Regions from separate parts of the Roseateles aquae genome, predicted to be linked through region 2. Evidence: predicted binding sites of a transcription regulator. Region 2 holds the regulator's gene; each other region holds the start of a gene.

Region 1 (7,745 bases), on a different contig from region 2:
ACACCGGCATCGAGAAGATCATCACCATCGAGGATCCGGTCGAATACGAGCTGCCCGGTGTGCTGCAGATCCCGGTCAATGAACGTAAGGGGCTGACCTTTGCCAAAGGACTGCGCTCCATCCTGCGGCACGATCCAGACCGCATTCTGGTCGGCGAGATTCGCGACGCCGAAACGGCGGAGATCGCGGTGCAGTCGGCGCTGACCGGGCACCAGGTCTTCACCACTGTCCATGCCAACAGCATCTATGACGTGACCGGGCGTTTCCGCCACTTCGGGCTCGATATGTTCGGCTTCATGGCATCTCTCAATGGCGTGGTGGTGCAACGCCTGGTTCGCCGGCTGTGCTCGCACTGCGTGTCGGCACGAGTTCCGACAGACCGCGAGTCACGTTGGCTGTCCGGCCTTGGTTTTCATGCGCAGTCGGTGCCGGACGCGCAGGGCTGCGATCAATGCAATGGCACTGGCTATCGCGGGCGTTTGGTCATCGCCGAAGTTCATCTGATCGACGACGGCTTTCGGGACCTGGTGATTGGCATGCAGCCGGTGTCCGCATTGCGCGAGCACATCGCAAGGCAAGGGACAAGCAGTCTTTCGACGCAGGCCGCGCGCCTCGTGATTGGCGGCATCAGCAGTGCAGAGGAGATCAAGCGTGTGGTTGGCTGGCTCTGAGGTTTCAGACCTCTACATCGGAACGCGGGCGACCTTGCTTGCGCAGGGGGCAGACGTGCTCCAGGCGCGGTCACATGCGGGATTCGACGACGCGCTCGTTGGCGTTGCATCGCTGGCCGAGCAGATCAAGCCCAAGGCTGCGCTTCGCGTCTGGCTCAGTGGCGGACTTTGCCGACCTTTTCTGCTGCCAGCCATGCCGGAGCTGAAGGATGGGGCTGAACGGCGGCGCGCCGCGCTTGCCATCGCCAGGCAGGGTTGTGCGCTCGATGGTGAGCTCGAGCTCCGAATGGTGAAGCCGGCCTCTACGCTGGCTCAAATCGGCATGGCCCTTGAAAAGCGGGTATTGGATGCGATCTTGCAGCAACTTGCAGGTCTGCCGCTGCAGATGCTGGCGCCTTGGTGGATGAACGCCTTGAATTGTCTGCTCAAAATTAGGCCTGAGCTGCAGTGCATTGGGGTGCAGGACTGCGATGCATTGACGGTGCTGCGAGGCCGTGGTGGTCAGTTTGAGCAGGTCAGCACCCTGGCACCTTCATACGACATAGAGTCCGCCAAGGCTGGGTACAGACGCATGCAATTCTCGTCATCGCTCGCGCCCGATCGGGTGGCGCCACTGCTGGTGCTTCGGGCCAACCGTTCCGGCAGCGATGTCAGCGGGCTGCCGACAGGCCTGGCCCTGAGCTCGTTCGTGAGCATGGAGCGCTGATGCACTCGTTAAATATGAGCTTTGTGCCGCCATCGCCGTGGCCACAACGCCTGCTCTGCGGCCTGCTGGTGCTGGTCTTGGCACTCACGCTGCTGCTCAGCGCATTGGGCTGGCGGGACTACCGGGCCTTGCAGAAACTGCGCACGCAGCAAGCCGACCAACGCGCCACCGAGCAAGCGAGCGATGCCGAGCGACTGCGGCTGCGCGCCGCCGCTCTAGCGCCCAAGCCCTACCAAAAGCAGGCCGAACTGCTCTGGCGCTCAGCGGCTTTCCCGCTGCAAGGGGTGCTGCATGCGCTGGAGTCGAACTTGCGACCTGGCCTCCGACTCACTCAGTTTGAGCTGATCACTGCTGAGGCCCGGCTGCGTGCGGAAGTGGAATACCAGAGCCAGGCGGAGTTGCTGAGCTTCATCGATCAGCTCAATGCCGGAGAGCCAGGCCGGCCCTGGCAGCTGCTGCAGATGCGCAATAGCGCCGGCAACGCTGGCGTCGCCTCGATTCAGGCCATCTTGCCTGTGCGATTGGAGAGCCCCGGGCAACACTCGGCCATCGACGCTTCAAGCGCGGCCAAGCGGCTCGCAAAGCCGATCTGGCCTACAGATTCACCGCAAACAGCCGCTTCATGAACTGCTTCTTGAAGCTATTGGCCTGGTCCAGCCCCAGCCGCTCGAGGTAGGCCTGCGGCACCGGGCGCTCGCCGCTGAGGCTCTTCAGGATCATCAGCACCAGTTCAAGCGGATGGGCGCTGGCGTGCTTGAGCTTTTTGAGCGTGCGCACGATCACTAGCTCATCGGCCGTCAGGTCGGTGCCGAAGGGGAAGTCGGGCAGCAGGCCTTCATTGCGCCAGGGGCGCAGCCGTTCGCGCAGCGTGGCCGGCAGATTGGCGCGATAGCGCTCGGGCAGCTGGTAGTCGGCGGCCAGCTTGCCGTGGGCCTTGGCGGTGGCGAGCAGCTCGTCCTGGAAGCGCGAGTCGGCAATGGCCAGCAGGCGCTTGATGACTTCGGCATCGCATTGGCCACGCAGATCGGCAACGCCGTATTCGGTGATGACGATATCGCGCAGATGGCGCGGAATCGTCGTGTTGGCACAGTCCCAGACGATGCTGCTGCGCAGGCCCTGGTGGTTGTCGTGAGTCGCGCGCAGCATCAGGATGGAGCGGGCGTCGGGCAGCGCATGGCCCATGGCAACAAAGTTGTACTGGCCGCCCACGCCAGACACCACCCGCGCCGGGTCCAGCGCGTCGGAGGCCGCGGCGCCCAGCAGCGTCATCTGCATCGTCGTGTTCATGAAGCGCGCCTTGACGCGCTGTGCCCGCTTCAGCTGCTCGCTGGCCAGCCCATCGCCATACAGCTCGTTGATGAAGCCGATCCGCGTCATCGCGATGCGGGCGCGCTCCTCATCGCTGAGATCGCGCAGCCGTTGGTAGAAATCGCGCGGGCCGAGGAAAAAACCGCCGTGCATCACCTGACCACCGCGCCAGCGGGTGCCGAGCAGAGGCTGCAGCGCCTGCACCGCGCTGCGCTCATCCAGCCGCGCGCTGAAGACCTGACCCTCGGCATGCAGTTCCTCGCCGATCAGGCGCACCTCTGTCCGCAGCAGACCACAGTGCTGCAGAAAGCGCAGATCCTCGGCGTGCAGGGGGCTGGCAATGCGGCCGCTGGCCAGCAGGGCCTGCAGGGCACTGAGATTGGGGGCCTCGCCGAGCACGCCCAGATTGGCCAGCTGCTGCAGGCCGAGGTCGTCGAACACCTCGCGGCGCAGGAGGCCGGCGTCAATCAGGCGCATGAAGCCGTTGACGAACATTTCCGAGCAGCCGTAGAGGCCTTGATCAAAGCGCTGCAGTTCGCGCTCGGCGCTGCCGTCGGGGCACAGCGAGCTGAGGATGTGACGAAAGGCCGGGTTGTTCTGCTCGCGCACGATCAGCGCCTGGGCAATCGCATCGCCGAGCGAGCCGATGCCGATCTGCAGCGTGCCGCCATCGGGTACCAGGCTGGCTGCGTGCAGGCCGATCGCATAGTCGGCCCAGCCGACGGCGGCATTCGGCGGCGCAAACAGCGCGTGGCTGCTGCCCGGGGCGTCGATCAGCAGATCGACATGGCGCGCCGGGCACAAGGCGGTGCCGCCCATGAAGGGCAGCTGCTCGTTCAGCACGGCCACCCGCAGCAGCGGCCGGCCGGCAGCAGCCATCTTCTCGATCAGGTCCAGGGTCAGGTCGGGATTGCAGCTGAGGCTGAGCAGCGGTGGCCCCTCGGGCGCTGTGGGGTCAGGTCTTGCCGCCACGGCCTGGGCGATCAGGTTGACGCCCAGCGCCATCATGTCGCGCACCACAAAGCTGTAATTGGTGCTCACGTAAGCCTGCTGGGCCGCGCTGTTGTCCAGGTAGTCGCCGGTCTTCAGAAAGAACTCGTGAACCTCGATGTTCGGCGGCAGGGCGGCGGCGCGGGAGTCCTTCACATAGTCCAGGTCCGGGTAGTCGGCGAACACGCGCTCGACCAGCGGCTCCAGGAAATGCTGCTCCAGCTCGCTCTTGCCGACCGGCTTTTCCAGTGACAGCGCGGTAAAGATCTTCAGCCGGCGGCTGCCCTCGGCCTTGATGCGGCGGTAGAGCGCATTGACGAAGGGATTGGGTTTGCCCAGCCCCAGCGGGATGGCCATGACGATCTCGTCGCCCAGGCGGGCCAGTACCTCGTCGATGGCGGCGTCCATTCGATCGAATCGCTGCATGCGCTTGTCTCCGTTGTTCTGGCCTCCAGTGTCGGGCCGCCAAGACCTAGTCGCCTTGATATGTGACAAGTTGAGGGCGTGGCCATGTTATGGAATGTCCGCGCTGTGACATTTTGTTTCGTGTCGCCGGCCCCTGCTTTAGGGGGCTCGGCGGCCCGCAGCCTCCGCCTGTGCTGCAATACGGGTCTTGTACAAGATTCGGTATTGGGATGCAGTCAGATCAGTTCGATGAGCCACGCTGGCTGCCGGTGCTGGATCGCTGGGTGCAGAAGCTGGGCATGACGCGTGCCTTGCTACTGCTGTGCGGCACGGTCTGGTTGCTGGCGGTAGGCATGTCGCAGCTGGCGATCACGCTGATGGGCCAGGGCAATCGGACGATTGCCACGGTGAGCTCCAGCGTCTGCGCGCTGAGCATCACCTCGGTGTTCGGCTATGTCTTCTTGCGCCTGGTCGTTCACTTGGAACAGGCGCGCAAGAGCATGCTGCGCCATGCCACGCAGGACGCGCTGACCGGCACCTTCAACCGCCGCTACTTTCTCGAGCAGGTCGGCCGTGAATGGGCGCGGGCGCGTCGTTACGACACCGCCTGCGCGCTGCTGCTGATCGATGTGGATCATTTCAAGCGCGTCAACGACAGCTTTGGCCACCTCTGTGGCGATACCGTGCTGCGCCAGATCGCCGATGTCAGCGGCGAGACCCTGCGCCAGGCCGATGTGCTGGCCCGCTTTGGCGGCGAGGAGTTCATCGTCTTTCTGCCGCACACCGACCCGCTGGGCGCGCTGGACGTGGCCGAGCGCATCCGCGAGCGGGTCGAGGCGCTGAACCTCAGCTGGAATGGCAAATCGGTGCCGCTGTCCATCAGCGTGGGTGTGGCGGCGCTGGGCATCGAGCACCAGACCTTGGATCAGCTGATCCACGACGCCGACGAAGCGCTGTACGCCGCCAAGGCCTCGGGCCGCAACTGTGTGCGCGCCGGTGCCGGGCTGCTGCCGGGCCGCTCCAGCGTGTTCAGCGGCTGAGCATGCAGCTGCTGGATGCCGCGGCCACCGCTGCACGGCTGCCCTATGAACGCCTGATTCCCGCCGTGGCCGAGGCCATGCTGGCGCTGCGCGATGGTCGGCTGCACAGCTGCACGCGCAGTGTGCTGCCGCTGCCCGAGGGCGGCAGTTATCTGGCCATGCCTTGCACCGATGAGCGCTATGCGATCTGCAAGCTGGTCAGCGTCAATCCGGCCAATCGAGCCCGGGGTCTGCCCACCATCCATGGCCGCGTGCTGGCCAGTGACGCCGCTACCGGCGTGCCGCTGGCCTTGCTCGATGGCGCGACGGTGACGGCGCGGCGCACCGCCGCGGTCAGCCTGCTGGGCATCGAAACCCTGCTGGGCCGCCCCCCGCAAGACCTGACCCTGGTCGGCACCGGCCAGCAGGCGGCCAGCCATCTGGAGGCGTTGCTGAGCCGCTGGCCGGGCCTGCGCATTCGCGTGGTCGGGCGCACGCTGGCAGCGGCTGAAGCATTTGTTCGCCAGCAGCCCCGGGCTGGCCTGCAGGCGGCTTCATTGCCTGATGCGCTGCAGCGCTGCGACTGCGTGCTGGCAGCCACCACGGCGCTGACGCCGGTGCTGCCTGAAGGCATCGCCGACGCCACGCTGATCGTCGGCATTGGCAGCTTCACACCGCAGATGGCCGAACTGCCCAGCGGGGAGTTGCGCCGCCGCCAGGTCTTTGTCGACGATGCCGATGGCGCCCGCCACGAGGCCGGTGATCTGCTGCAGGCCGGTGTCGATTGGCAGTCAGTGCGTGGCTTGGCCGATCTGCTGGACGCTCGCCTCGCGCTGCCTTCGGGCCCCAAGGCCTACAAGACCGTGGGCCACGCGGCCTGGGATCTGGCGGCCGTGCATTGCGCGCTCGGTTGAAGCCTGCGCCCGGATTCAGTCCTCAGGCGATCTGCATCGCGCCGGCGTAGCCGGTCATCTCCAGATAGCCATGGCCCAGTAGACGGCCACTGGCATCGCTGAGCCGGGCGGCGCCTTCCCAATACAGCAAACCGGTGGAGCCGCGTGCGTCGATCTCCTGGGCCTCGAACCAGGCCTCGAGCTGCCAGCTGCCGGCCGGCGTCTGCAACTGCCAGTGCACGGGATAGCGGGCACGGCTGCTGGGGCTTTGCCAATGGCGCTGCGGCTGCATCGCGATGCTGGCCCGATCAAAGCGCTGGACCGCACCATCAGGGCGGCGCAGGCAGCCATCGGCCCAGACGCGACTGCCATCGGCGCGGCGCAGCTGGAACAGCGTCAGCGCGCTGCCATCGAACAGATTGATGCCCAGCCAGTCCCAGCCCACTGCGCGCTCAGCGCTGGCGCTGTCGGCGTTGCCAAGCAGCGAATCGCTCCATTCGTGGTCCAGCCAGGAGCGGCCACGCAGGCGCAGGTGGCGTTGGTCCAGCTGCAGCTCGGCCTCGGTGAGCAACTGCGGCATCGAGTAATAGCGGCTGGCCTGCTCGGGCGACGGGCCTTTCTGCGACCAGCCGTCCAGGCCTTGCAGCAGCGGCGCGGCCGGTGTTTGCAGCTGCAAGGCCAGCCGCCCCTGGGGCAGGCTGAACTGGGCCTGCAGCTGGCTGCCTGTCGAGCTGCCCGCTAGATCGCTGCGCCTCAGCTGCCAGTCACCCAGGCGCAGCACGCCATCGGCCTCGCTGCTGCGCGCATGGGCAAAGCCCTGGCGGTGCAGGCGCTGCTGATGCAGCTGGCGGCGGCCGCGCAGATCGCTGAGGGCCACATGGCCGAGCAACAGCTGGCGCGGCGCAAAGGCGCTGTCCAGCGTCTCGGCCCAGGCCTGGCGAATGCGGAAGAAGGTCAGCTGGTAGCCGTAGAGCGGCGCGCTATCCGCCGCAGACCCTTCGCCCAGCAAGCCGGTCAGGTACCACCATTCGATGGCTGTTTCGGGATGGCTGCCGTGGTCGCGCGGAAAGCGCAGGGCGGCACGGCTCAAGGCCGGCGCGGCGGGCGCCAGGCCGGTGCCGGCCGCGGCCAGCAAGGCCTGTAGGCAGAGGCGGCGGGATGGCAATGCGGCCATCACCAATCCTCCTTGACGGCACGCACCGCGTCGGCGCTGGCGGCAGCGCCGGCGGCGAACCAGGCGGTCAGGCCGCTGGCGGCCAGCACACTGGCCAGCAGGGCAGCGAGTGGCCGGGCGGGCAGGCTCATGTCCATGCTCCAGTGAAAACTCTGCGGGTTCAGCACAAAGATCAGCACGGCGCTGATCGCCAAGCCCAGGAGCAGGCCCAGCAGGCTGCCGGCGGCGCTGAACAGCAGCGCCTCGGCAACAACCATGCGGCGCAGCTGCGCGCCGGTCAGGCCCAGATGGCGCAAAAGGCCAAACTCGCGTCGACGGGCCAGCACCTGGGCCGACAGGCTGGCGGCGATGCCGAACAGGCCGACGCCCAGGCTGACCGCCTGCAGCCAGTAGGTCAGCGCAAAGCTGCGGTCAAAGATCGTCAGCGAAAAGCGGCGCAATTCGCCGGCGGCGGCCAGCTCGATGGTGTCGGCACCGTCGCTGCTTGAATCGCCGCTGGTCTCACGCGCCAGCGCCTGCAGTGCCTTGCGCGTGGTGGCCAGTTGCTCGGCCTCGGTCTGGCCCGGCGGCAGCGGCGGC
Region 2 (7,745 bases):
TGTAGTTCACCACGTCAAGCCGGGTCACGCCCTGCTGGTGCAGGTAGTACACCGCATGCGAATCCTTCTCGCCGAAAATGGCCACCAGCACATTGGCGCCGGTGACTTCCTTCTTGCCGCTGCCGGTGGACTGCACATGCATGATGGCGCGCTGGATGACGCGCTGGAAACCCAGCGTCGGCTGGGTATCCACCTCGTCACTGCCGCCCACGGTCGGCGTGTTTTCCTTGATGAACTGCGCCAAACTCTTGCGCAGATCATCGATATTGGCGGAACAGGCCCGCAGGACTTCGGCTGCGGACGGGTTGTCCAGCAGTGCCATCAGCAGATGCTCCACGGTGATGAACTCGTGGCGCTGCTGACGCGCCTCGACAAACGCCATGTGCAGGCTGACTTCAAGCTCTTGCGCAATCATGCGGCCTCCATAATGCACTGCAAAGGATGGCCGGCACGCCTTGCGGCGGCCAGCACCAATTCGACCTTGGTCGCTGCCACGTCCTTGGTGAACACACCACAGACACCGCGACCATCGTGATGGATCTTCAGCATGATCTGGGTGGCCGTATCCAGGTCATGGCGGAAATATTCCTGAAGCACCATCACGACAAACTCCATCGGCGTGAAATCGTCATTGAGCATCAACACCTGGTAGAGACGCGGAGGCTCGGTCTTTTGCGGCACGCGCTCCAGGGTGGTCGTGCCCTCACCGTCGCGGTCGGGAACAAGGCCCGGCACGCTACCCGGCGGCACGGGAGGCTGGTTGGGAAGATCTGGCATGAGCCGATTCTATAGACAGGCATAAGCCCTCACATGGAGCCAAGGCCATCTTCCGTCAAGACCCCGACACGGCACAAGTTGAGATGGACGGCAAGCGCGCCTTATTTCACTGCACAGGCCTGCCCGAGACGGCGCATGCCGATCGACACCCCCGGGCAGTTCCTCAATTGACATCTGGGTGACACTGATTTCAGAATCCGCCCCGGTGCGTTAGACACCGGGATGGAGAAGGAAATGCCACAAGGAACTGTCAAGTGGTTCAATGACGCCAAGGGTTTTGGCTTTATCGAACCCGAGCAGGGCGGAGACGATGTCTTTGCCCATTTTTCTGCAATCCAGATGGAAGGGTTTCGTACCCTGAAGCAAGGCAGCAAAGTCAGCTTTGAGCTGATCCAGGGGCCCAAGGGGCAGCTGGCTCAGAACATCACGCCGATGGAAGCCGCCGCGCACAGTCTGGCCGATATGCAGAGCGCCGGCGTCGCCGCCTGAGGCGCCCCAACCGTCTGCCGGCGCCGCGCGAGCGGTGCCTGAATGACAAAAGCCCGCTCAGAGCGGGCTTTCTGCGTTGCCTCGGCACCGGCATAGGGCCGGCGCGGGGTCATCACATATGGTCGATCATCACCTGACCGAAACCGGAGCAGGAGACTTGTGTCGCGCCATCAAGCAGGCGGGCGAAGTCGTAGGTCACCTTCTTCGACAGGATGGACTTTTCCATCGAGGAGATGATCAGGTCAGCTGCTTCGATCCAGCCCATATGGCGCAGCATCATTTCGGCCGACAGGATTTCGGAACCGGGGTTCACATAGTCCTTGCCTGCGTACTTGGGGGCGGTACCGTGGGTGGCTTCGAACATGGCGACGGAGTCGCTCAGGTTCGCACCCGGGGCGATGCCGATGCCACCGACTTGAGCTGCCAGCGCGTCGGAGACGTAGTCGCCGTTCAGGTTCAGCGTCGCGATCACCGAGTATTCGGCCGGACGCAGCAGGATCTGCTGCAGGAAGGCGTCAGCGATCGAATCCTTGATGACGATGTCCTTGCCCGTCTTGGGATTCTTGAACTTGCACCACGGGCCGCCGTCGATCAGTTCAGCACCGAATTCGGTTTGCGCCAGACCATAGGCCCAGTCACGGAAACCGCCTTCAGTGAACTTCATGATGTTGCCCTTGTGCACGATGGTCACGCTGGGCTTGTCATTGTCGATGGCGTACTGGATGGCCTTGCGCACCAGGCGCTCGGTACCTTCCTTGGACACCGGCTTGATGCCGATACCCGAGGTTTCCGGGAAGCGGATCTTCTTGACGCCGAATTCGTCCTGCAGGAACTTGATCAGCTTCTTGGCCTTGTCGCTCTGCGCTTCGAATTCGATGCCGGCGTAGATGTCTTCCGAGTTCTCACGGAAGATCACCATGTCCGTCTTGTGCGGTTCCTTAACCGGCGAAGGCACACCCTTGAAATAACGAACCGGGCGCAGGCAGACGTAGAGGTCCAGCTCCTGACGCAGTGCCACGTTCAGCGAGCGGATGCCGCCTCCAACCGGGGTGGTCAGCGGGCCCTTGATCGACACCACATAGTCCTTCAGGACTTGCAGCGTCTCTTCGGGCAGCCACACATCGGGGCCGTAGACCTTGGTCGACTTCTCGCCGGCATAGATCTCCATCCAGTGGATCTTCTTCTTGCCGCCGTAGGCCTTGGCCACTGCGGCGTCGACCACCTTGATCATCACCGGGGTGATGTCAAAGCCCGTGCCATCACCTTCGATGTAAGGAATGATGGGCTGGTCGGGCACATTCAGGGAGAAGTCAGCGTTGACCGTGATCTTCTGGCCGCCTTCGGGCACCTTGATGTGTTGGTACATGTGTAGTCGTCTCCGCAAGTCGCGAGGTTGGTGCGGTGGGTACCGCCGTAAAAAAACGATTCTAAGCCAGTGATGCTTGCAGGGAACTGATAGCCGGACAACTCTGCATTGACGGCCGTTCCAATCAGCTGCAGAAGGCGGCGATCTGCGCCCAGATGCCGTGGCCCAGCGCCCAGCCCGAGCTCAGCAGCAACCCCAGTCCGGCCAGCCGTACCGCCCAGGCATAGCCGCGCGCCTCGTCAAGCTGGCCCAGCCTCAGCAGCCGCCACAGCGCCGCAGGCCCCACCAGCAGGCCCAGCGCTGAGCCCAGCGCAAAACAGGCCATCACCGCCGCGCCTTGCGCCGGCCCTGACGCCAGGGCCGCAACCACCAGCGCCGACTGCAGCAAGCCGCAAGGCCAGGCCAGCCAGGCCAGCCCGGCCAGGCCCGCCCGGGCAGGCGCTGACACCGCCCGCTGCCCACCCCGCAGGCCCACGATGGCCACCGAGGCCGTGTTGGCTGCTGAAGGCGAGCGCCCTCGCCCCAAGCCATCCAACCACTGCGGCTGCCGGCCACGCCGGAGCAGAAAGAGACCCAGCCCCAGGGCCGCCAGATGCAGCATCACCCAGAAAGGCCGCAACCAGGCTGCCGCCTGCCCCCAATAGGCCAGCATGCTGACGCTGGAAGCGGCAACAGCGCCGCCCAGCGAATAACTGAGCAAGCGACCGGCCTGCAGGCTGAGCATCGCCGGCCGCATGAGCAGGCCGGAGCCCTGAGCGCCAGACGCGCCGCCGCCGAGCGCCGCACAGGCAGCGCCGCACATCGCCACGCAATGAGGAGAACCGGCCAGGCCCATCAGGAGCGCCGAGCCGGCCAGGGCTGCATCCATTTGCCAGGGCCTCGTTTGAAACCGCCGCGTCTGATCCGCGGCTGAGCCTAGATGATGCGCGAAAAGCGTGCGCGGTTGCGATCGGCCTGCAAATAGCGATCGAACACCATGGCCACGGCACGGACAAAGTACCAGCCCATGGCCGTCACCTGAATGGCTTCCGGCTCGACGACGACCAGACCGGTCTCGGCCAGCGAGGCGAGCTGCTCCAACTCAGCCTTGAAGTAGTCGCGCACCTTGATCAGATGGGCCAGCTCGATCGATTCGAACTCCACCCGCCCCTGGCACATCAGCGCCATGATCATGGCCCGGCGCACTAGATCGTCACGGCTCAGCGCCAGGCCGCGCACGATGGGTAATTGCCCCTGGCGCAGCGTGTCGTAATACTCCGGCAGCTCCTTGGCGTTCTGGCTGTAGGTGGCGCCAACACGGCCAATGGCCGAGACGCCCAGGCCGATCAGGTCGCAATCCGCATGGGTGCTGTAGCCCTGGAAGTTGCGATGCAGCCGCCCCTGGCGCTTGGCGACCGACAGCGAATCGGTCGGCAGCGCGAAGTGGTCCATGCCGATATAGGTGTAGCCGTGGCCAAGGAAACCGCTGATGGCGCCAGACAGCATGCGCACCTTGTCGCCCGCGACCGGCAGCAATGCGGCGTCGATGCGGCGCTGCGGCTTGAAGCGCTGCGGCAGATGGGCATAGCCATAGAGCGCAATACGATCCGGCTTCAACGCTGCCACCTGGGCGATGGTGCGGGCGAACGATTCCGGGGTTTGCTGCGGCAGGCCGTAGATCAGGTCGACATTGGTCGACTCGAAGCCCAGCTCGCGCGACTGCGCCATCAAGGTGGCGACGCTCTCGAAGCTCTGAACACGGTGCACGGCTTTTTGCACCGCCGGATCGAAGTCCTGCACGCCAAAGCTCAAGCGGTTGAAACCCAGCTCGCGCAGATGACGCAGGCGCTGCTCGGTGACGGTGCGCGGATCCACCTCGATCGACACCTCGGCGCCGGGCGCCAGCTTGAATCGGGCGCGAATGTCCTGCATCAGCCGCGTCAGCTCGGCATCGCTGAGGAAGGTCGGCGAGCCGCCGCCCAGATGCAGCTGCGACACCGTCTGCGTGCGCTGCAGCTGCGCCACCGTCAGGTCCATCTCCATGACCAAAGCATCAAGATACTCGGCGGCCTTGTCGTGATGCTTGGTGATGACCTTGTTGCAGGCACAGTAGTAGCACACCGATTCGCAGAATGGAATGTGCACATAGACCGACAGTGGCGTGCCGCCACCCACCATGCCGCCCTCGGCGCGTTGCACCAGGGCCTGGCGGTACTGCTCGGCGGTGAAAGCCTCGACAAAGCGATCGGCGGTGGGATAAGAGGTGTAGCGCGGCCCAGAGACGTCGAAGCGACGCAAGACTTCCTCGGTGATGCCCGGCAGGCTGTCAGCGGTTTGAGATTCCATGTCGCCATGGTGCCAAGCCTGCGCGCGCGGGGTTTGACCCAGGTCAAGCTTGCTGGGCAAGCCCGGGTAAACAATGCCCCCAATTCTTGAGGATGGTCATGTTCAATTCCGATTCCCATCTGGCAAACGATGTGCAAAGCGGCAACGGCATTGGTGCAAAGAGCGCTGCCCAGCCCATAATGCGCCACATGAATGCCATCCCGCCGATCAAATCCGAGCCCTTCAAGGTCGCCTGCTCCAGCTGCAATTTGCGCGAGTTGTGTCTGCCCGTTGGACTGAACTCGGGCGACCTCGAACGTCTGGATCAGCTGGTGGCCACCCGCCGCAACGTCAACCGGGGCGATACGCTGTTCCGCAGCGGCGACTCGTTCCAATCGCTTTACGCCGTTCGCACCGGCTTTTTCAAGACCTGCATCTCGGCCGAAGACGGTCGCGATCAGGTCACCGGCTTTCAGATGGCGGGCGAACTGCTGGGTCTGGACGGCATCAGCAATGACCGCCACTCCTGCGATGCCGTCGCGCTGGAAGACTCGCAGGTCTGTGTGATTCCCTACGGTCAGTTGGAAGAGCTGTCGCGCGAGTTCACCGATCTGCAGCACCAGTTCCACAAGATCATGAGCCGTGAGATCGTCCGCGACCATGGCGTGATGCTGCTGCTGGGCTCAATGCGTGCCGAAGAACGACTGGCCGCCTTCTTGCTGAACCTCACTCAGCGCCTGCAGGCCCGCGGTTTCTCGGCCTCGGCCCTGGTGCTGCGCATGACACGTGAAGAAATCGGCAGCTATCTGGGCCTGAAGCTGGAAACGGTCAGCCGCACCTTCTCCAAGTTCCAGGACGAAGGGCTGTTGGAGGTCAAGCAGCGCCAGATCCGCATCATCGATCAGGCCGGCCTGCAAAAGCTGGTCAACAGCGCACACTGCTGATCGGCCACAGCCTGCGGGCTGAACAAAGACGAAACCCGCCTGTGGCGGGTTTCGTTTTAGGGCTGATCAGATGATGGCGCTCAGCGTGGCCAGCCTCGCGGATGGGCGTCATCCGGCGGCTCGGGCAAGGTGGCCAGCGCCAGCGTCAGGCTGGCCGCCAGGCTGATCAGGGCCCAGAAAATCAGGAAGCTCAGCGTGTAGATGGCCTGCCGGGACAAGTCCATCGGCTGCTGACCGAACCAGCTCAGATCACTGGGATCGATGACGGCAAACACCAGCGCCTCGGTCACGCCGGCCATCAGAAAGGCTGGCCACAGCACATACATGGCCCAACGTCCCAGGCCCGGACGTTCGGGAATGCGCTGGGAGGTCGGGGCCAGCATCACTGACCGCCCGTGGCCGCGTGATTGCGTGCCTTGACTGCCGGCTGCATGGCCGCACTCTGCTCGGTGACGCTGTCAGCCGAAAGCCGGTCGCTCTTTTCAATCACCGGATCGGGGAATTTCAGCGCCAGCGCGAGCGTGATGAAACTGGCCACGACGACCACCGACGGGCCACCCACAACCAGCCACATCATCTTCTCGCGCCACCAGGAGGCCTTGCGCTGGCCGTACTCTTGCTCGCTTTGCGTTGATGTCGGCATCTGCCTCTCCTATCGGGGAACCACAAAAGTTGATTTCTCGCGCAGCGCGCGGGCGGCATCACCCGCCTGCGCTTCGCGCTGAATATCGAAATGGATCTCATGCGCGCCGGCGCCCGCCTGGGCAGCAGCCTCGGGTGGCACGCGCAGCGCCAGCGACAACCAGCGTGCTTCGGCCGCTGCCACGGTGACTTCGACGGGCTGCGTCAGCTTCAAACCCGGCAGGCCAGTGGCCTGCACGGTGTAGCGCTGCGGCGTTTCCGTTGCGTTCATGATCTGCAGCCGGTAGACATTCTCGATGTAGCCATCATCGACCAGCCGAGCCAGTGAGGCGCGATCCCGGACCACATCAACCTTGAAGGGCATCCGGGTGGCAATGCTGACCAGCAAGGCCACACACACCAGGAACAGGATGCCGGTGTAGATCAGCACGCGAGGCCGGAACATCCGACGCAGCAACTGCCCTCGGCCGAGGTGCTGGGCCATGCCGTTCTGTGTGTCGTAGCGGATCAGGCCACGCGGGTAGCCCATCTTGTCCATCACGCCGTCGCAAACGTCGATGCAGGCCGCGCAGCCTATGCACTCGTATTGCAGGCCCTTGCGAATGTCGATGCCGGTCGGGCAGACCTGCACGCACAAGGTGCAGTCGATGCACTCGCCCAGGCCCAGCGCCTTGGGATCGGCCTTCTTGCTGCGTGAGCCGCGCGGTTCGCCACGCTCGGCTTCGTAGCTGATGATCAGCGTGTCCTTGTCAAACATCGCGCTTTGAAAGCGCGCGTAAGGACACATGTATTTGCAGACCTGCTCACGCATATAGCCAGCGTTGCCGTAAGTGGCAAAGCCGTAGAACAGCACCCAGAACAGCTCCCAGGGCCCCAGCGAGAGGCTGCGCACTTCAGCGGCCAGCGTCTGCAGCGGCGTGAAGTAGCCAACAAAGGTAAAGCCGGTCCACAAGCCAATGGCGATCCATGTCGCCTGCTTGCCGGTCTTGCGCCAGAGTTTTTCGAAGGTCCAGGGGCCGGCGTCCAGCTTCATGCGCGCGGCGCGGTCGCCTTCGAACTTGTGCTCCACCCACATGAAGATCTCGGTATAGACCGTCTGCGGGCAGGCATAGCCACACCACAGTCGGCCAGCGACTGCGGTAAACAAAAAGAGCGCGTAGGCTGAGATCAGCAGCAGCGCGGTGAGGTAAATGAAGTCCTGCGGATACAGGACCAGGCCGAAG
Region 3 (7,745 bases), on a different contig from region 2:
TGCCAAGCCCAGCATGCTGCCCGACCTGATGCCCTTGGAGCCGACCGGCCTGAGCTTCAAGGTCTCGGAGACCTCGGCCATCGAGGTCGCCGAACTGGTTCACGATGCCGAGCTGGACGAAGCCGTGATCGCCTTCGCCAATGCCGATAACGACAGCTGTGAGCGCAGCCTCACCGAGCTGACCCAGCATGGCGGCCTGCGCGCGCTGCATGCCGAGACCTGGCTGGTGCTGTTTGATTTCTACCGCGCCAGCGGCCAGCAGGCCAAGTTCGAAGCGTTGGCGCTGGACTATGCGCAGCAGTTCGGCCTCTCGGCACCGCAATGGTTCTCAATGCCCAAGCTGGTGGCCGAGAGCCTGCAGAAAGAGCGTCCGCCGCGCGGCATGCCCGGTGGTGTCAGCTGGACGGCTCCGGAATACGTCGACGCCGACAGCATCGCTCAGCTGCGCGCGCGCAGCGAGAGCCAGCCCCTGCCGTGGGTGCTGGACTGGAAGGACATGCGCCAGCTCGACGCCGAAGGCTGCGCCAAGCTGCGCGAGCTGTTCCGTGAATGGGCGGGCCGCAATCTGGACATTCGCTGGCTGGCCGGCGACCACTTCCTGCAGCAGCTCAAGGACCTGGCCCCGGTGGGCATGCGCGATGTCGATCCGGCCTTCTGGATGCTGCGCATGGAAGCGCTGCGCCTGGTCAACCGCCCCGATCAGTTCGACGAGGCGGCGATCGACTATTGCGTCACTTACGAGGTCTCACCGCCGTCCTGGGAGCGTTGCAAGTGCAGCGTGCGGGTCAGCGGCAACAGCTTGTCGACCACCGGCCATATCAGCACTGCGCCGCCGCCCGAGCCGACCGTTTTCTTCGAGTCGACCATCACCGAACAGACCCGCATGCCCAATGCCGTGCAGCTGGAGCTGTCGGGTCAGCTCAGCGGCGATATCAGCGAGACGCTGAAACTGATGAGCAGCGAACTCGGCAGCGCCACCATGGTCAGCATCGCCTGCCCCAAGCTGATCCGCCTGGACTTCATGGCCGCCGGCGATCTGCTGAATTGGGTGCTGCAACGACGCAGTGAGAACCGCAGCGTCGAGTTCCTGGAAACCCACCGGCTGGTCGCACTGTTCTTCGGTGCCATGGGCATCAACGAACACGCAAAGATCAAGATCCGCCAAATCTGAGGCGCCGATACAGCCGCCTCGGCCGTGCAGGCGGCGATCCCGTTCAGCCGGCTGGCGTGCTCTGGTCGGCAAGCTTTTCGTTCGCGGGCGGTCGCGGCTTCATCAGCACGACGATCCGCGGTGCATAGTCGTAGGCAGCGCCGCTGGCCCCGTCGACAACGGCACCGGCGATGCCACCATAGGCGGCGCCCACCGTCCCGCCAGCCACCACACTGACACCGACCATGGGGCCGACGAAGGGCAAGGTGATGGGTGCCAGCACGCCGAGCAGCACGCCAATGCCCGCGCCTATGCCTGCGCCTTTGACGGCCGAGTTGCCGACTTTGCTGTCCGACTCCTGTGCGACCGGCGTCGATGTGGCCATCACCCAGTCTGACGACTCACAGCTGACAAACAACTGCCCGTCGGAGCGTTTCACACGCACCTCGCCAGGCGCCTGGACCCGCCATTGGCCGAGCTTGTTGCTCAGCACGCAGGACACGCCAGCGACGGCCTGCCCGCCTTCTTGTTGCGCGCTGAGCTGAATGGACTGCTCGACACCGTCAGACACGGTGGCACAACCGCCCAGCAAGCCGCCAGCCGCAATCAGCGATGCCAACGCCCGAATCTGACGCTTGTTCATCTTTTTTCTCCTCGAGCCTCCATTGACCCGGCGCGGAGCATCCACGCCGGCCCTGGCCTTGTCAAGGCGCTTGACGCTTGTCAACTCGCGGCGCCGGCCCTAGGCTTAGCCTCGCACCATGCCGCATCGACTCACCACCCGCACCTGGGGCCTGGCACGGCCCACCGTCCTCAATGCGGCCGCCACCCGCGCCGAGCGCTGGTGGCGCTGGCCGGTGCTGTGCGCCTTGCTGGCGACGATTCCAGCCTTCTATATCGAGCTGCTGGAGAACCTGCCCACGCCCCTGGCCATCGCGATCTATCTGTTCGCTGCCGCGATGGTGGCCACCTCGCTGTGGCGGGTGTCGCGACACCTCAGCCATCCGCGCCAGTACCTGCGCAGCAATGGCCTGGACCTGATGCTGATCGCCGGCCTGCTGATGGCGGCGGCGCTGCCGCCCAGCCTGGAATCGGGCGTCGCCCTCGCAGCCCGGCTGATGATTTCGCTGCTGACCCTGGTGCGCATGGTCTGGGCGGTCAAATCCTGGCTGACCCGCGGCGGACTGGCCTACCTGCTGCTGCTGGCGCTGATGGTGCTGGCCTTTTGCGGCGTCGGCTTCTGGGCGCTTGAGCCCCGCGCCCATTCCTTGGGCGACGGCCTCTGGCTGGCCTTCACCACCGCCGCCACCGTCGGCTATGGCGATATCGTGCCCACCACCGCCGCCTCGAAGATCTTCGCCGTCTTCGTCGTGCTGCTGGGCTACGCGGTGCTTTCGCTGGTCACCGCCGCCATCGCGGCGATGTGGGTCGAGACGACCGAGCGCCGCGTCGAGCACGAGATCCTGCACGACCTGCATGCCCAACTCAGCGCCCTGCATGAAGAGTTGCGCCAGATGCGCGCCGAGCAGTCTCAAGCCAGTACAGACGCCACAAGACCTCGACCCTGAGGCGACGTCTTACCGGCTCGGGCCTGTTGATACAACGGTCCAGGAAGGTCTGCGTCTGGCGGCGTTCCAACGCCGTCAATCATTCAGAAAAATCCACGTTAGTCACTCTCTTATAACGTTATTGCGCCATTACGAATAACACCTGAAATACCTTCCACGTTGACCACTTCAATGCATCTGCTTAGCCTTAATCCGCTGCCATACGCAGCACATCGACGCGGCCGCAACTGATAAAGGCCTGCGGCGGTGTCTTCGCAATTGAACAGGGATTGATATGAAGAAAGAGGCTTTTCTTATCTGCGTGCTGCTCGGTCTGTCGACGCTGGCAGCGGCCCAAAACCACGAGGCGGCGCACACTGCTGGCCCGGACCAGCGCACACTCGATCAAATCGAGCTGCAGCGCCAACTGGCCCCGATCAAGAGTGCGCAGGACCTGACCGAGTACCTGAACCGCAAGCTCCCCGATTCGCCGCTGAACAAGCTTTCCCCTGCAGCTCGCAAGCGCTTCATCGAGAGCCTGCGCTTCAACGAGAAGGGATTGACCACCTTCCAGTACACCGATCTCGAGTCGGAACTCTCGGTGAGCGAGATCTATCAGGTGCTTTCGCTATTCGGTGTTCAGCACTATGCCGCCGGGATTCGCGGCGCACGCATCTCCAGCCCGACAGATCGTTTGATCAGCAACGCCAATTTCTGTGCCCCCTACCTGGCGCCCGCGCTATCGCAGGCGACCCCGGCCCGCGGTCTTTGTGATCACGACAACTACCAATGCATCGGCCGCGCAACATGTGAATCGTCGGGCGGCCGCATCTGCACGAGCAATTGCTGAGCCACTGGAAAGCGCTCTGCCTCAGCCGCCCATGAGCATGGATCGCCACAGCTTTCTCAAGCGGTTTGGGGCACTTGCCCTGAGCAGGGCGCTGCCGCTGACCTGGGCAGCGGCGCCAGTCAGCGGCCAGCCTGCCACGGCCGGGGTCGGTTCAAACGCCGACTTGCTTGAGCGACTGGATGTGCAGACGGAACGCTGGTTCGACAATACCTTCAGGATCGAAATTGACGAGCTCAATGCTGGGCTGGCGTTGTTGGCCATGGCCCGGCATGCCGGCATGCTGAGCAGTCGGCACATCAAGGCGGCCTACGGGGTCTTGGTCGCGCAGTGGTTGCTGCCCGAGGCCGAGCAACTCGTGGCGGGCAGGCCGCAATGGCGAGAGTGCCGGCTGCCCAAGCTGGCGAGCCCGCGCGCGACTTGGCCGAATGACGGATTTCGCCTGTGGCACATCAATCGGCGCGGCGAAGCCCTGCTGAGCCGGCTGGACATCGCCGCCCGTCCGCGAGTCATTATCAGCACCGGTCTCGGCTGTGGCTTCAGCGCCCGGGCCATCAGAGAGATTCAGGCAGATCAGCGTCTAGCCAGGCGGCTTGCCGACGCGGCCGTGTTCCTGTCGCTGCCCGACTCCGCCTTGGACCTGTCCGAGCATGCGGCCTGGATCGAACGCAACAAGCCCTTCGATCTGGCCTTCATCCATCGCCTGAGCGACTGGCCCATGATCGACCGGTTCGAAACCCCGGTCTTTTTCTTTCTGCGCCAGGGCGTGCTGCATGACACCATGATTGGCTGGCCCGCTGGCGGACGCATGCGCGAGCTGGAACAGGGTCTGGCGGCCATCGGCATTTAGGCCTGCCGCCTTCCCCTCAGTTCCGGCCGCCACGCATGGCCCGCCGCCGCCATCCCATCACCAGCATGCCCATCATCAACATCGCCCAGGTCGCTGGCTCCGGCACCGGCTGGGCGCTGAACACTGCGCCGGTGCTGGCGTTGAAGCTGAAGTTGCTGATCTGGTAGGCGTCGGCGCTGGCCGTGTAGCTGACCTGATTGAACAGGCTGGCATCAAGCCCATGGCCGCCCTGTTGCAGGAAGGTGTTGACCCCAAACAGGCCGCTGGCCTGGAAGGCGTTCGGGTCGGTATTGCCGAGGAAGTGGAAGCTCAGCTGCAGCTGGTCCAGCGACACGCTCGCGCCATTGGCAAACAGCAGCTGATCGGTGACAAAGCCGCCATGGCCATCGGACTGCACCTCCAGCACCAGTCGGCCGCCTGCCTGATTCTGGAAGCTACCCTGGATATGCAACGTCCCGGGCGAATTGCCCGGGCTGAAGACGCCGCGGTTGATGACGTTGCCGATCAGCGTCCCGGTGCCGCCCACATAGCCATGCCCGCCCACCTCAATGGTCTGCGCCGTGAGCACGCTGCCGTCGTTCACGATCAGCGTGGCCACGCCGGTGTCGCTGCCGTTCCATGCCCCGACGCCCACATAGCCGGCCTGTGCCGACGAACCCTCGCTGAGCCTGAGCTGGCCGATGCCCGCAGCATCACGCGCGATCAGCAGGCTGCCATCGCCCAGCTGCAGCTGGCTGGCGCCGCGGAAGGTGGCCAGGCCCTGGCCATCGTGGCCGATCACCACCATCGCCGCCCCTGGCCCCGCATTGAGCGCGATGCTGGAGCCGCCAGCAACGTCGAGCAGGCCACTGCCCTGGTTCTGAACGAAGTTGCCGCCGAGCACCAGATGCGCCCCTTCGCTGCCGGCATTGCTGATCACAAGCGAAGCACCATGGTCCAGGCTGAGGCTGCCGGTCCCCCCTGCGCCTGAGCCCAGCGCCACCCCAGCACCGATGGCAATATTTGTCGCCCCCGGCAACCACTGCCCGCCAAGCTGCATGCTGGCCGCGTCCAGCTTGATCGTCCCGCGCCCGCCATCGCGCCCGACCATCACGGCCGTGCCGATGAACTGTGCGCCATTGCTGACCGTCATGCTGCCGCTGCCATTGGCATAGCGGCCAACGGCCAGCCCCGCGTTAAAGCCATCCTGACGAATCTCCGACCCCAACCCGCTCAGCTGCAGCGTGCCAGCTGCTGCGCTGGATGGCCCATTGCCCACGGTCATCCAGGTGAACAGCGCTTCATCGGCATTGGGCACGCGGTCCCCCTGCATATGCAGCTTCGCGCCATTGCTGATGCTCAGGCTGCCGAAGCCGTTCTGGCCAACGAGGACCAGCGGGTTGATGCCATAGTCCGGGCTGGCGACCGTGTGCATATCGATCAGGCTGCCGGCGCCATCCAGGCGCAGCGCCCCTTGCGCGGCACGCCCGCTGCCATCGACGCCCTCGCCGATGACCACATAGTTCTGAAGCGCGGAACTCATCAGCAGCTGCGCGCCGTTGCTGATCGAGGCCGAACCAACGCCGCCGCTGCGACCGACCTGCAGGCTGGCGAATTCGGGCCCGAAGATCGCACGCGTTGCCGCACCATCCAGCTTGAACTGGCCAAAGCCGCCCTGTGTGCCCATCTGCACCAGGTTGATACCCAGCAGCTGAGCGCCATTGGCAACGCTGAGGCTGGCCATGCCAGCATTGCGGCCGATCCAGATTGCCGAGGACCCAGCGTCAGCAAAGCTGAGCGCTGAGCCAGCGCCGGTCACCAGCATGCTGCTCTGCCCGCCATCGCGCGCCAGCACCAGCTGATTGCTGCTGTTCGCATCTGAACTGAATTGCAACTGCGCCCCGTTGCGCACCGTGATGCCGACCTGCACGTTCTGCACCGCGCCGGCGCCCCCGGTGTTCAGGCCGGTAGAGAAACCCGCGACCTGCGCTTTCGTCCCGGCCCCACCCTGCACATGCCAGACCGAACCTGGCCCGTCCAGCAGCACATTGACGCTGACGCGCTCGCTGCCATCGGCCGCCGGCCCGTTGCCGGAATTACCCATGCGCACCGACTCGGTTTCCAGCCGCCCGCCATTGAGCACCCGCAGATCGACCCGCGTGCTGCCGCCCGGCTCGCCCGCGATATAGCTGCCCAGCGGCGGCGCGCTGACGTAGCTGCCGCCAACGTAGAAGGTGTCGAGGAAGCTGGCCCTGGAGCCAGCACCAGTGATCGTCAGGCGCGCATCGGCGCCGGCGTTGTTGGCGATGAAGGTGCCGCACCAGTGCGTCAGGCAGGTTGATGCATCGAGCGTCGCGTCGAGCACGCCGCCGTTGCTGATCGTCAGCTGGCCCTGTTCCAAGCCGAGGCGATGGAAGTCGACGGCGCTGAGTTCAACACGCGAGGCCTGCCCGCCTTGGCTGCCGCTGATCGATGCCGTGCCCCAGCCGCTCAGATTGCCGCTGCCAATCTGCAGGCGATTGGCCTGCACCAGCGCGCCGTTGCTGACGGCAAGCGAGCCCTGTCCATCCGGGCCGATTTCGAGCCGGCCCGAATTCGGGTCGCCGCTGACAGTGCTGAGTGCCAGACGGCTCCCGGCATCGGACAGGAGCAAGCTGCCCTGCGCGCCCTGCGTGCCGACGCTGATCTGCTGCGCCCCGGTCCACTGCGCACCACTGAGCACTTGCATCGTGCCCTGCCCCAGCTGGTCGAACGCCGGGCCGCCGCGCCCACCAATCGTGGCACCGCGCCAGTCACCGCTCATCGCCAGGCTCGCCCCGTGGCTCAGCGTCAGCTGGCTGTTGCCGCCGCCGTGGGCCACCCCCAGGAAGCTGTGCGCGCCACCGGTCAGGGTCAGACCACTGCCGAGCCCGTCGACCAGCACCTGGCTCTGTCCGCCGCCCCAGTCCAGCGCGAAGGTCGTGTCGGCCGAGGGCGCTGACTGCAGCAACAGCTGTGCGCCGTCCAGGATGTTGACGAAGCTGACATTGCCCGCGCGAGCGCCGCTGGACAGCACCGCATTGCCATGGCTGGTCGGGCCGCCGATCAGCTCCAGCCGCGAACCGGCGCCCTGCACCGTCAGATAGGCATAGGCCGTCTCGCCGCCAGTGCCGCTGGGTGAAGGCAGACCGCCAGCCAGGGCGAGTCGGTCGGTGCGCAGCAGCCCGCCGTGGTCAATGGTGATATGGCCCCTGGTCTGTCCACCGGGTTGGCCGAAGGTCCAGGGCTCCAGCGGCGGACGGGCGACATTGATCCAGGCCACTTCGAGTCCGCCCACAAAGCTGGCCTGCGAACCTGCGCCGTCGATCAGCAGCCGGCCATCGGAGCCGGCCG
Region 4 (7,745 bases), on a different contig from region 2:
CGTCGCCTTTGGCGAGCATGTCTACGACTACGTCGAGCATGGCGGCACGGCAGAATCTTCGCGTCAGCTCGGCGTGCCTGAGCACGAGGTGGTCAAGACGCTGGTGATGCAGGACGAGCGCGCCCAGCCCCTGATTGTGCTGATGCACGGCGATCGTCAGGTGAGCTTGAAAGAGCTGGCGCGGCAGATTCCCTGCAAGAAGGTCGAGCCCTGCAAGCCGGACGTGGCCCAGCGGCACAGCGGCTATATGGTAGGCGGCACCTCGCCGTTTGGCACGCGCAAGCAGATGCCCGTATTCGTCGAGGCCGGCATCCTGGCACTGCCGCGCATCCTGATCAACGGCGGCCGGCGCGGCTATCTGCTCAGCCTTGACCCCCAGGTTTTGCCTAGCCTCCTGGGCGCGCGAAGCGTCCAGTGCGCCAGTGCAGAATAGCGCCCCATGCAAGACACACTCTTTCCCCTGCTGGCCGTGGTTGCCGGCTATCTGATCGGCTCGCTCTCGTTCGCCGTCATCATCAGCCGTTTGATGGGCTTGTCTGACCCGCGCAGCTACGGTTCCGGCAATCCGGGTGCGACCAATGTGCTGCGCTCCGGCAACAAGAAGGCCGCCATCCTGACGCTGCTCTTTGATGCGCTGAAGGGCTACCTGCCGGTGCTCGCGGTGCTGCTCTGGGGCGGCTCGCTGGGGCTGGGCGAAGGCACCGCAGCACTGGTCGGCCTGGCCGCCTTTCTTGGCCATCTGTGGCCGGTGTTCTTCAAGTTCGAAGGCGGCAAGGGCGTGGCCACGGCCGCTGGCGTGCTGCTGGCGATCAACCCGCTGCTGGGCGGGGCGACGCTGCTGACCTGGTTGATCATTGCCTACTTCTCGCGCTACTCCTCGCTGGCGGCCATCGTCTCGGCCCTCTTCGCGCCCTTCTACCAGATGCTGATCTGGGGCGCCGGCCCGGTCGTGCTGACGGTCGGTGTGATGGGCCTGCTGCTGGTCTGGCGCCATGAGGCCAATATCAAGAAGCTGCTCAACGGCACCGAAAGCAAGCTGGGCCAGAAGGCCGGCGCCGCGGTGCCGGCCGGCAGCAGCAAGAAGCATCCGCATGGCCAGGGTTACCAGGCGCGCGGCCATTCGCACCACCACAGCAGCAAGAAGGGCAAGAAATCATGATCGAACGTTTTGATGTCGGCGCACGGATGTCCGAAATGGCCGTGCACAACGGCGTCGTCTACCTGGCCGGCCAGGTGCCGGCCGATGCCAGCCTGGACATCACCGGCCAGACGGCCGATGTGCTGGCCCAGATCGATGCCTTGCTGGCCCGTGCCGGCAGCGACAAGACCAAGATCCTGCGCGCCCAGATCTATATCGCTGATCTGGCCGATTTCCCCGGCATGAACGTCGCCTGGGACGCCTGGGTCGCGCCGGGCCACACGCCGCCACGGGCTACCGTTGAGGCCAAGCTGGCCAAGCCGGAGTGGAAGGTCGAGATCGTCATCACCGCGGCTGTCTGAGTTCTATGCGGCCCAGCCAGCAAGGCGCCCCACGGGGCGCTTTTTTCTTGCCTGTCAGATCGCCTTTGCAGCGAGCTCGGGTCTGGCTTCGCTGCGTGGGCTGAGCTGCTTGCTCAGCACCTCCAGCTTGAGTTTGCGCTGACCGTCGGGGCCGCTGGTTTCGAGGCTGGCGCGCTGGCTGTCGGCCATGAGCAGTCGGGTGTGCAAGGGCGCTTCGCCGGGCTGCTGAAGCTCCAATTCCAGCAGCAGCATGCCGTCCGGCAGAGGGGTCGGGCGCAGCGAAAGGTGCCAGCGCGTCTGGGTGTGGTCCTGGTCCGGTTCGATATCGAGTTCCGCGAGCGCGCCGGATTGGACCTGTACCGTGGGCGATCCAAGCGTCCGCGCGCCATCAGACAAGCTCAATTCCAGGCGTATCGGCGCTCTGAGTTCGGCCGCCAACGTGCGCGCCGCAGCGATTTGTGCGTCGCTATAGGGGAAGGGCGGACTAGCGCCTGCATCGCGCAGGGCGATTCGCAGGCTGAGGCGACGACCGTGGGTGTCCAGCACCGGCAAGTCCGTGGCGGACGCGCGCAGCCTCTCGGGCGCACTGCGGGGCAGCTGGCAAGCGCCATCCAGCAACTGGGCCAGGCGCTGCACCGCGCCGTCATGATGGTGCCGAGTGCTGAGTTCAAGACACCAGCCCTCGCTACCGAGTTGCTGCGCATTGATGCGAGTCTGCGTCAGGCTGTAGCCGGCATCGCTGGCAAGCTTGGCGGGCAAGACCATGCGGGTTTGCAGACTGAGCTGTCGGCCGTCCGGCAGTCCTATGCTGACCAAGGCCAGCTGGTCAGCTTTGCTGGCGGCACCCTTGCCTGTTCCGGTGTCTGGACCGTCAGGCTGACTGGCCAGTCCCACGCCTGTACCCAGCAACAGGCTGATGAACAGCGTGATACGTGACGCCGTGCGGCGCGCCTGATCATGGCGGTGTCGCTGCAGCCAGCGCATTCGCTCGATGGCAGGGTGGCGACGCATCCAGGCGCCACTCAGGCTCGGCATGGCCTCGGCCTGCTCGGCTTTCAGCAGCGCCTGCGCATAGACGGCTAGTTCGGTGGCTGGAAGAGGGCCCAGCACCGCGGCGTCGCAGGCCAACTCCTGGTCAGCGCGCAGCCGTGCCCAGGCCCACCAGGCTAACGGATTGCACCATTGCAAGGCCAGCAGCAGCAGGGCGAGCAGATTCCAGGCGTTGTCATGGCGTTGTGCATGCACCGCTTCATGGGCGAGGATCAGCCGCTGCTCAGCAGCATTGAAGCGCTGTTCGAAATCCCGCGGGAGGGCCAGACGCGGGCGCCACAGGCCCAGCAGCGCCGGGCTGCAGCCCGCCGGGAGTCGCAGCGGCGAGTGTTCGTCGCTCGAAGGGCTGGCGCGGCGGCTCAGTCGCCACTGCTGCCAGGTCGCGGCGCCCAAAAGCCCCAAACTACCGGCGAGCCATAGGAGGCTGAGGATTGTCGGCGTCGGGCTGCTCGTGCGAGACGAATGGGTCGGCTCGGTGGGTGCGAGTCGCTGTACCTGTTGCTGAGTGAAACCCAGTACCGGCTGAACGGCAGGCACCGCAGGGAGCGGGCTCGGCAGGCTGCGCGCCAGCAGCAGCGCGGGCAGCAGCAGCCAGCAGGCATAGGCGGCGCCGGCGCCCAGCCAGCGGCGGCAAGCCAGCCGCAGTACCACCACAGCGAGCACGGCCACGCTGAACCACAGGCTGCACTGCAGCAGCAGGGGCCAGAGCAGGGGCAGGCGATCATTCATTGTCATAGTCCTTGATCAACTGCTTCAGCGCTGCGAGGTCGGACGGGCTGAGCCGGCGCTGCGATGAAAACTGCGCCACCAGCGGCGCCAGGCTGCCACCGAACAACTTGTCCAACAGGCCCAGGCCCTGACTGGCCTGCCAATCGGCGCGGCTGAGCAGCGGGCTGTAGAGGTAACGGCGGCCGTCTTTTTCGGCGTGGATCACGCCCTTGTTCAAGAGGCGGTTGATCAGGGTCTTGATCGTGGCCAATTGCCAGTCCTGCTTGTCGGACAGGTCGGCAGCGATCTCTTCGCTGGTGAGGGGATGCCGATCCCAGAGGATCTGCATGACCTGTGTCTCTGCATCGCTGATGCTTGTCATGGTGTTTCGTTTACGCTTGTAAATGTTCAGCAATGATTACGCTTGTAATCGAAGCTGTCAACAGGGCTTGTGCGTGATGGGCAGTGTCTTTGGGGTCAGGTCTTGCCCGAGCGGAATTTGGGCGTGCTTGATATGCCTCAAGCCGACGCTGCGGAGCTCGGCCTAGAGTGCGGCATCAAAGCCTGGAGGGAGTGATTCCAATGCCGATCGAACTGTTCCGCCGCGACAGCCATGTCTGCCTGATGTTTTCCAAACTCAGCCTGGAAGAAGACGAGGCGGTGCAGTCGAACCAGTTCCTGCTCGTCAATGGCGACACCGGTGCCATCCTCGATCCGGGCGGCAATCTGGCCTACAACGAACTCTATCTGGGCATGACCCAGCATTTCGCGCCGCACAAGCTGGCCGCCATCCTGGCCTCTCACGCCGATCCGGACATCATCGCCTCGCTGGACCGCTGGATGACCGCGACGACGGCGCCGGTCTACATCTCGCGCATCTGGGAGCGCTTTGCGCCGCATTTCTGCAAGCCCGGCAAGACCGCCGGCCGCATCGTCGGCATTGCGGACGCTGGGGCGCGGCTGCGTCTGGGCGAGGGGCCCAGCAGCTTCGAGTTGCTGGCCTTGCCGGCGCATTTCCTGCACGCAGAAGGCAACTTCCAGTTCTATGACCCGGTCAGCAAAATCCTATTTTCCGGCGACCTTGGCGCTTCAATCGGCCATGATCTGAATCCGGAAAAACCGGTCACCGATCTGGCCAAGCACCTGCCGCGGATGGAAGGCTTCCATCGCCGCTATATGGTCAGCAACAAGGTGCTGCGGCTGTGGGCCCAGATGGTACGTGGGCTGGAAATATCAATGATCGTGCCGCAGCACGGTGCGCCGATGGCTGGGCCAGCGGTGGCTCAGTTCATCGACTGGGCCGAGCGGCTGGATTGCGGCATTGACCTGATGGGAAGTGCGGACTATCGCGTGCCACAGTAAGCCGTCGCAGCATGCCGTCTGGCCCTACGATGGCTGGATGGACGAATCATTGAGCAAGCCTGGCCGCTGGCGGCAACTGTTGCCGCTGGGCATTCTGGTTGTGGCGCTGAGCGGCGCTGTCGCCGGCCTTGGGCATTGGCGTGGCGCACAGGCGGCGGAGCGACTGCGCGCCGCACATTTGCAGCCAGCAGACTTGCTGATGTTGAGCAGCGCGGACTGTGCGGTCTGTTTGCGCGCGCGTCGCTGGCTTGATGCCGAACGGGTTCCCTACAGCGAGTGCGACATCGGCAAAGAGCCGAATTGCGAGGCCTTGTTTCGCCGCTTGCAAGCGGTGGGCACGCCGACCTTTGTTTTGCGGGGTCAGGTCTTGTCGGGCTGGGACGCGTCGCGGCTGGCAGCGATGCTCGATGGCTAGGCCGCGCTCAAGCTCATGCACGAGGTCATCCGGGGCAAGGAGGCGCCAGACGACTTGGCATTTGCATGGGTTTTGACGCTTCGGCCCGCGCTTGCAAGCCGCTCAGCTCTCGCAAGGCGTCGAACAGGCCGCAGGGCCTGTTCTCGGTCGCGCCTCATGCCTGCCGGCTTGCAGGCCAGCAGGCTTTCGCCGGGCGTCAGGCAAGCCGCAGGGCTTGCCTTCGGTCGCAGCTCATGCCGAGCGGCTTGCAAGCCGCTCAGCTTTCGCAAGGCGTCGAACAGGCCGCAGGGCCTGTTCTCGGTCGCGCCTCATGCCTGCCGGCTTGCAGGCCAGCAGGCTTTCGCCGGGCGTCAGGCAAGCCGCAGGGCTTGCCTTCGGTCCCGTCTCAATCCTCTGCCTTGAAGACGAGTTTGACTTCGTGGGTTTGCTTTTCGCCGTTGCCTTCAAAACGCCACTCCATCAGCGCGCGCGTAACGGCTCTGTCGAAGACGCGCGGTGGTTCCGATTCCATGATGGACACTTCGGTCACCTTGCCTTCGGCATCAATGCTCAGCTTGGCCTTCACCGAGCCGGCTGACACGCCGCGCTGGGTGGCCTCACGCGGGAACTCGGGCGGCACCTTCTTGACGACCTTGGGCGAAGCCTGCACGGCAATCGCGAACAGGGCTGCACAGCACAGCAGCAGCACGCGACGCGTCCATTGCGACACAGACGAAGCGCTCTGGAATGGGCTCATTGTCTTTCCTCCGTGAAGAAGCTGTAGTTTCAGTGATGGCCGGTGCGGAAGAAGCCGACGGCTTCGAGCAGGCGCGAAGAACTACCGGTCAGCGCTTCCGTTGAGCGGGTCAGTTCGCTGACCAGGCTGGCATTTTGCTGAGTGCTGCGGTCCAACTCGTTCATCGCGTTGTTGACAACACCCACGCCCATGGCCTGTTCCTGGGCCGAGTGGGAGATTTCCTCGATCAGCTGGCCCATATTGTTGACCTCGTCGACGACGCTGTGGATGGTCTGCCCGGCGTTGTTGACCAGGCCAGTGCCTTGCTCCACCTTGACGGTCGACTCCTGGATCAACACCTTGATTTCCTTGGCGGCCGAGGCAGCCCGTGAAGCGAGGGCGCGCACTTCGGAAGCGACCACCGCGAAGCCCTTGCCGTGCTCGCCGGCACGGGCCGCTTCCACCGCTGCATTCAACGCCAGGATATTGGTCTGGAAGGCGATGCCATCGATGACGCCGATGATGTCGCCAATTTTCTTGGAGCTGGCACTGATGTCCTGCATTGTGGCGACCACCTGCGCCACAGCATTGCCGCCGGCCGAGGCCGATTGACGCGCCTTGCCGGCGATGCTGGCGGCCTTGCGGGTCAACTCGCTGGCACCGCTGAGATTGGCAGCGATTTCCTCGACCGAGGCTGCCGTGGTCTGCAGGCTGGAGGCCGAACGGGCCGTGCGGTCGGCCAGATCGTTGTTGCCACCGGCAATCTGCTGTGAGTTCTGCGCGACTTCGCTGGCTGCGGAGCTGACGCTGCTGACCACGCCACGTAGTGCCGTCTGCATTTCAAGCATGGCTTGCAACATTTGGCCGAGCTCGTCGGTGCCATCGGCGCGAATGTCATGGGTCAGATCACCATTGCTGATCGACTCTGCTGCCGCACGCGCTGTATGAACCGGACCCACGATGGAGCGCGAGATCAGCAGGCCGCCGCCGCCGCCCAGGGCGACCGCGACGATGACCAATACGACAGTGACGACGACCGATGTCTTGGCCACCTCACCGCCGGCGCTGGCCAGATCATGGGCACTTTCGAACTGCAAGTCGACCAGCCCCTTCAAGCCCTCTTGATAAGCCTGCTGGGCGGGGCGCACGTCGGTGATCAGACTCTCACGGGCTTCATCGGGGCTGCCATCGACCTGAATCTTGCGGAACTTAACGACCGAGGCAAAGAACTTGGCCTGACGCTCCTTGACCTGGCCAATCAACTCGGTTTCCTTGCTGCCGTCGATCTTGCCCTCCAGGCTGGCGAGTTGCTTCTCGCTTTCCTGCAGCGCGTTGTCGATGGCGGCCTTCTGTTTCTTGATCTGGCCGGCTTCGTCGAGCAGCAGCAGATCGCGGGAGGCGCGGGCAATGACATTGACCTGACCCTCCAGCGAATTGGCCGCGGCGATCTTTACCAGGCTCAGATTGGCCGTCGTATCCAGGTCCTTGGACAGACGATTGGCGCTGGATGCGCCGTAGCTGCCGATGATTATCAGCAGGACGATGAGTAGCCCATAGCTCAGGGCAAGACGCTGGCTGATTCGCAAGCGGGTCAAAAGGCTCATGCTCGGCCCCTCATCAAAGAAGCGGTATTCAGACAGACGCCCAACGCATGCATCCACCGCTCCAGCGGCACGGTACAGCGTTAGGCCTCACTGCACAATCACTTCGGCAGGATGCCAGCCAACTTTAGCGCCTGAGGCGTCGGAAAGGCGGTACAAGTTCCGCCTGTTCATTCGATGCTCAGGCCCAGTGTTGCAGGATCGCCGCGGCCCTGACGCAGCAGTACCGGCTCGTCGCCGCAGAGGTCGACGATGGTGGTCGCCTGCAGCGGGCAGGCGCCGGCATCGACGATGGCCTGCAGCTGATTGTCAAAGCGCTCGCGAATCTCGTTGGCGTCGTTCAGCGCCTCGGTTTCACCGGGGGGTATCAAGGTTGTGGCCAGCAGCGGCTGGC

The links. The regulator FNR, encoded in region 2, switches genes on or off when oxygen is low (the NO sensors DNR and NnrR bind a similar motif). The targets are predictions, from matches to a motif close to TTGATNNNNATCAA.
Region 1: the regulator FNR is predicted to act here: its motif matches at 4,157-4,170, upstream of RQP53_RS00070 (acetyl-CoA hydrolase/transferase C-terminal domain-containing protein).
Region 3: the regulator FNR is predicted to act here: its motif matches at 1,864-1,877, upstream of RQP53_RS16140 (potassium channel family protein).
Region 4: the regulator FNR is predicted to act here: its motif matches at 3,768-3,781, upstream of RQP53_RS14490 (oxygen-binding di-iron domain-containing protein).

Annotation. Positions count from the first base shown of each region.
Region 1 covers NZ_JAVXZY010000001.1:9,221-16,965, forward strand. Annotated here, with positions in the region: gene RQP53_RS00055 (GspE/PulE family protein) at 1-671, shown strand, start outside; gene RQP53_RS00060 (hypothetical protein) at 652-1,377, shown strand; gene RQP53_RS00065 (hypothetical protein) at 1,377-2,003, shown strand; gene RQP53_RS00070 (acetyl-CoA hydrolase/transferase C-terminal domain-containing protein) at 1,972-4,101, opposite strand; gene RQP53_RS00075 (GGDEF domain-containing protein) at 4,311-5,120, shown strand; gene RQP53_RS00080 (delta(1)-pyrroline-2-carboxylate reductase family protein) at 5,123-6,013, shown strand; gene RQP53_RS00085 (lipocalin-like domain-containing protein) at 6,036-7,166, opposite strand; gene RQP53_RS00090 (FtsX-like permease family protein) at 7,166-7,745, opposite strand, start outside.
Region 2 covers NZ_JAVXZY010000002.1:580,694-588,438, forward strand. Annotated here, with positions in the region: gene clpA (ATP-dependent Clp protease ATP-binding subunit ClpA) at 1-415, opposite strand, end outside; gene clpS (ATP-dependent Clp protease adapter ClpS) at 412-777, opposite strand; gene RQP53_RS07785 (cold-shock protein) at 1,012-1,266, shown strand; gene icd (NADP-dependent isocitrate dehydrogenase) at 1,379-2,632, opposite strand; gene RQP53_RS07795 (urease accessory protein UreH domain-containing protein) at 2,757-3,500, opposite strand; gene hemN (oxygen-independent coproporphyrinogen III oxidase) at 3,548-4,957, opposite strand; gene fnr (fumarate/nitrate reduction transcriptional regulator Fnr) at 5,146-5,880, shown strand; gene RQP53_RS07810 (hypothetical protein) at 5,961-6,263, opposite strand; gene RQP53_RS07815 (hypothetical protein) at 6,263-6,523, opposite strand; gene ccoG (cytochrome c oxidase accessory protein CcoG) at 6,533-7,745, opposite strand, start outside.
Region 3 covers NZ_JAVXZY010000006.1:310,320-318,064, forward strand. Annotated here, with positions in the region: gene RQP53_RS16130 (hypothetical protein) at 1-1,171, shown strand, start outside; gene RQP53_RS16135 (hypothetical protein) at 1,215-1,793, opposite strand; gene RQP53_RS16140 (potassium channel family protein) at 1,912-2,718, shown strand; gene RQP53_RS16145 (hypothetical protein) at 2,993-3,547, shown strand; gene RQP53_RS16150 (hypothetical protein) at 3,585-4,394, shown strand; gene RQP53_RS16155 (beta strand repeat-containing protein) at 4,411-7,745, opposite strand, start outside.
Region 4 covers NZ_JAVXZY010000005.1:340,234-347,978, forward strand. Annotated here, with positions in the region: gene RQP53_RS14465 (aminoacyl-tRNA deacylase) at 1-433, shown strand, start outside; gene plsY (glycerol-3-phosphate 1-O-acyltransferase PlsY) at 440-1,159, shown strand; gene RQP53_RS14475 (RidA family protein) at 1,156-1,500, shown strand; gene RQP53_RS14480 (M56 family metallopeptidase) at 1,555-3,279, opposite strand; gene RQP53_RS14485 (BlaI/MecI/CopY family transcriptional regulator) at 3,272-3,640, opposite strand; gene RQP53_RS14490 (oxygen-binding di-iron domain-containing protein) at 3,841-4,620, shown strand; gene RQP53_RS14495 (glutaredoxin family protein) at 4,658-5,035, shown strand; gene RQP53_RS14500 (energy transducer TonB) at 5,421-5,771, opposite strand; gene RQP53_RS14505 (methyl-accepting chemotaxis protein) at 5,801-7,354, opposite strand; gene RQP53_RS14510 (L-threonylcarbamoyladenylate synthase) at 7,522-7,745, opposite strand, start outside.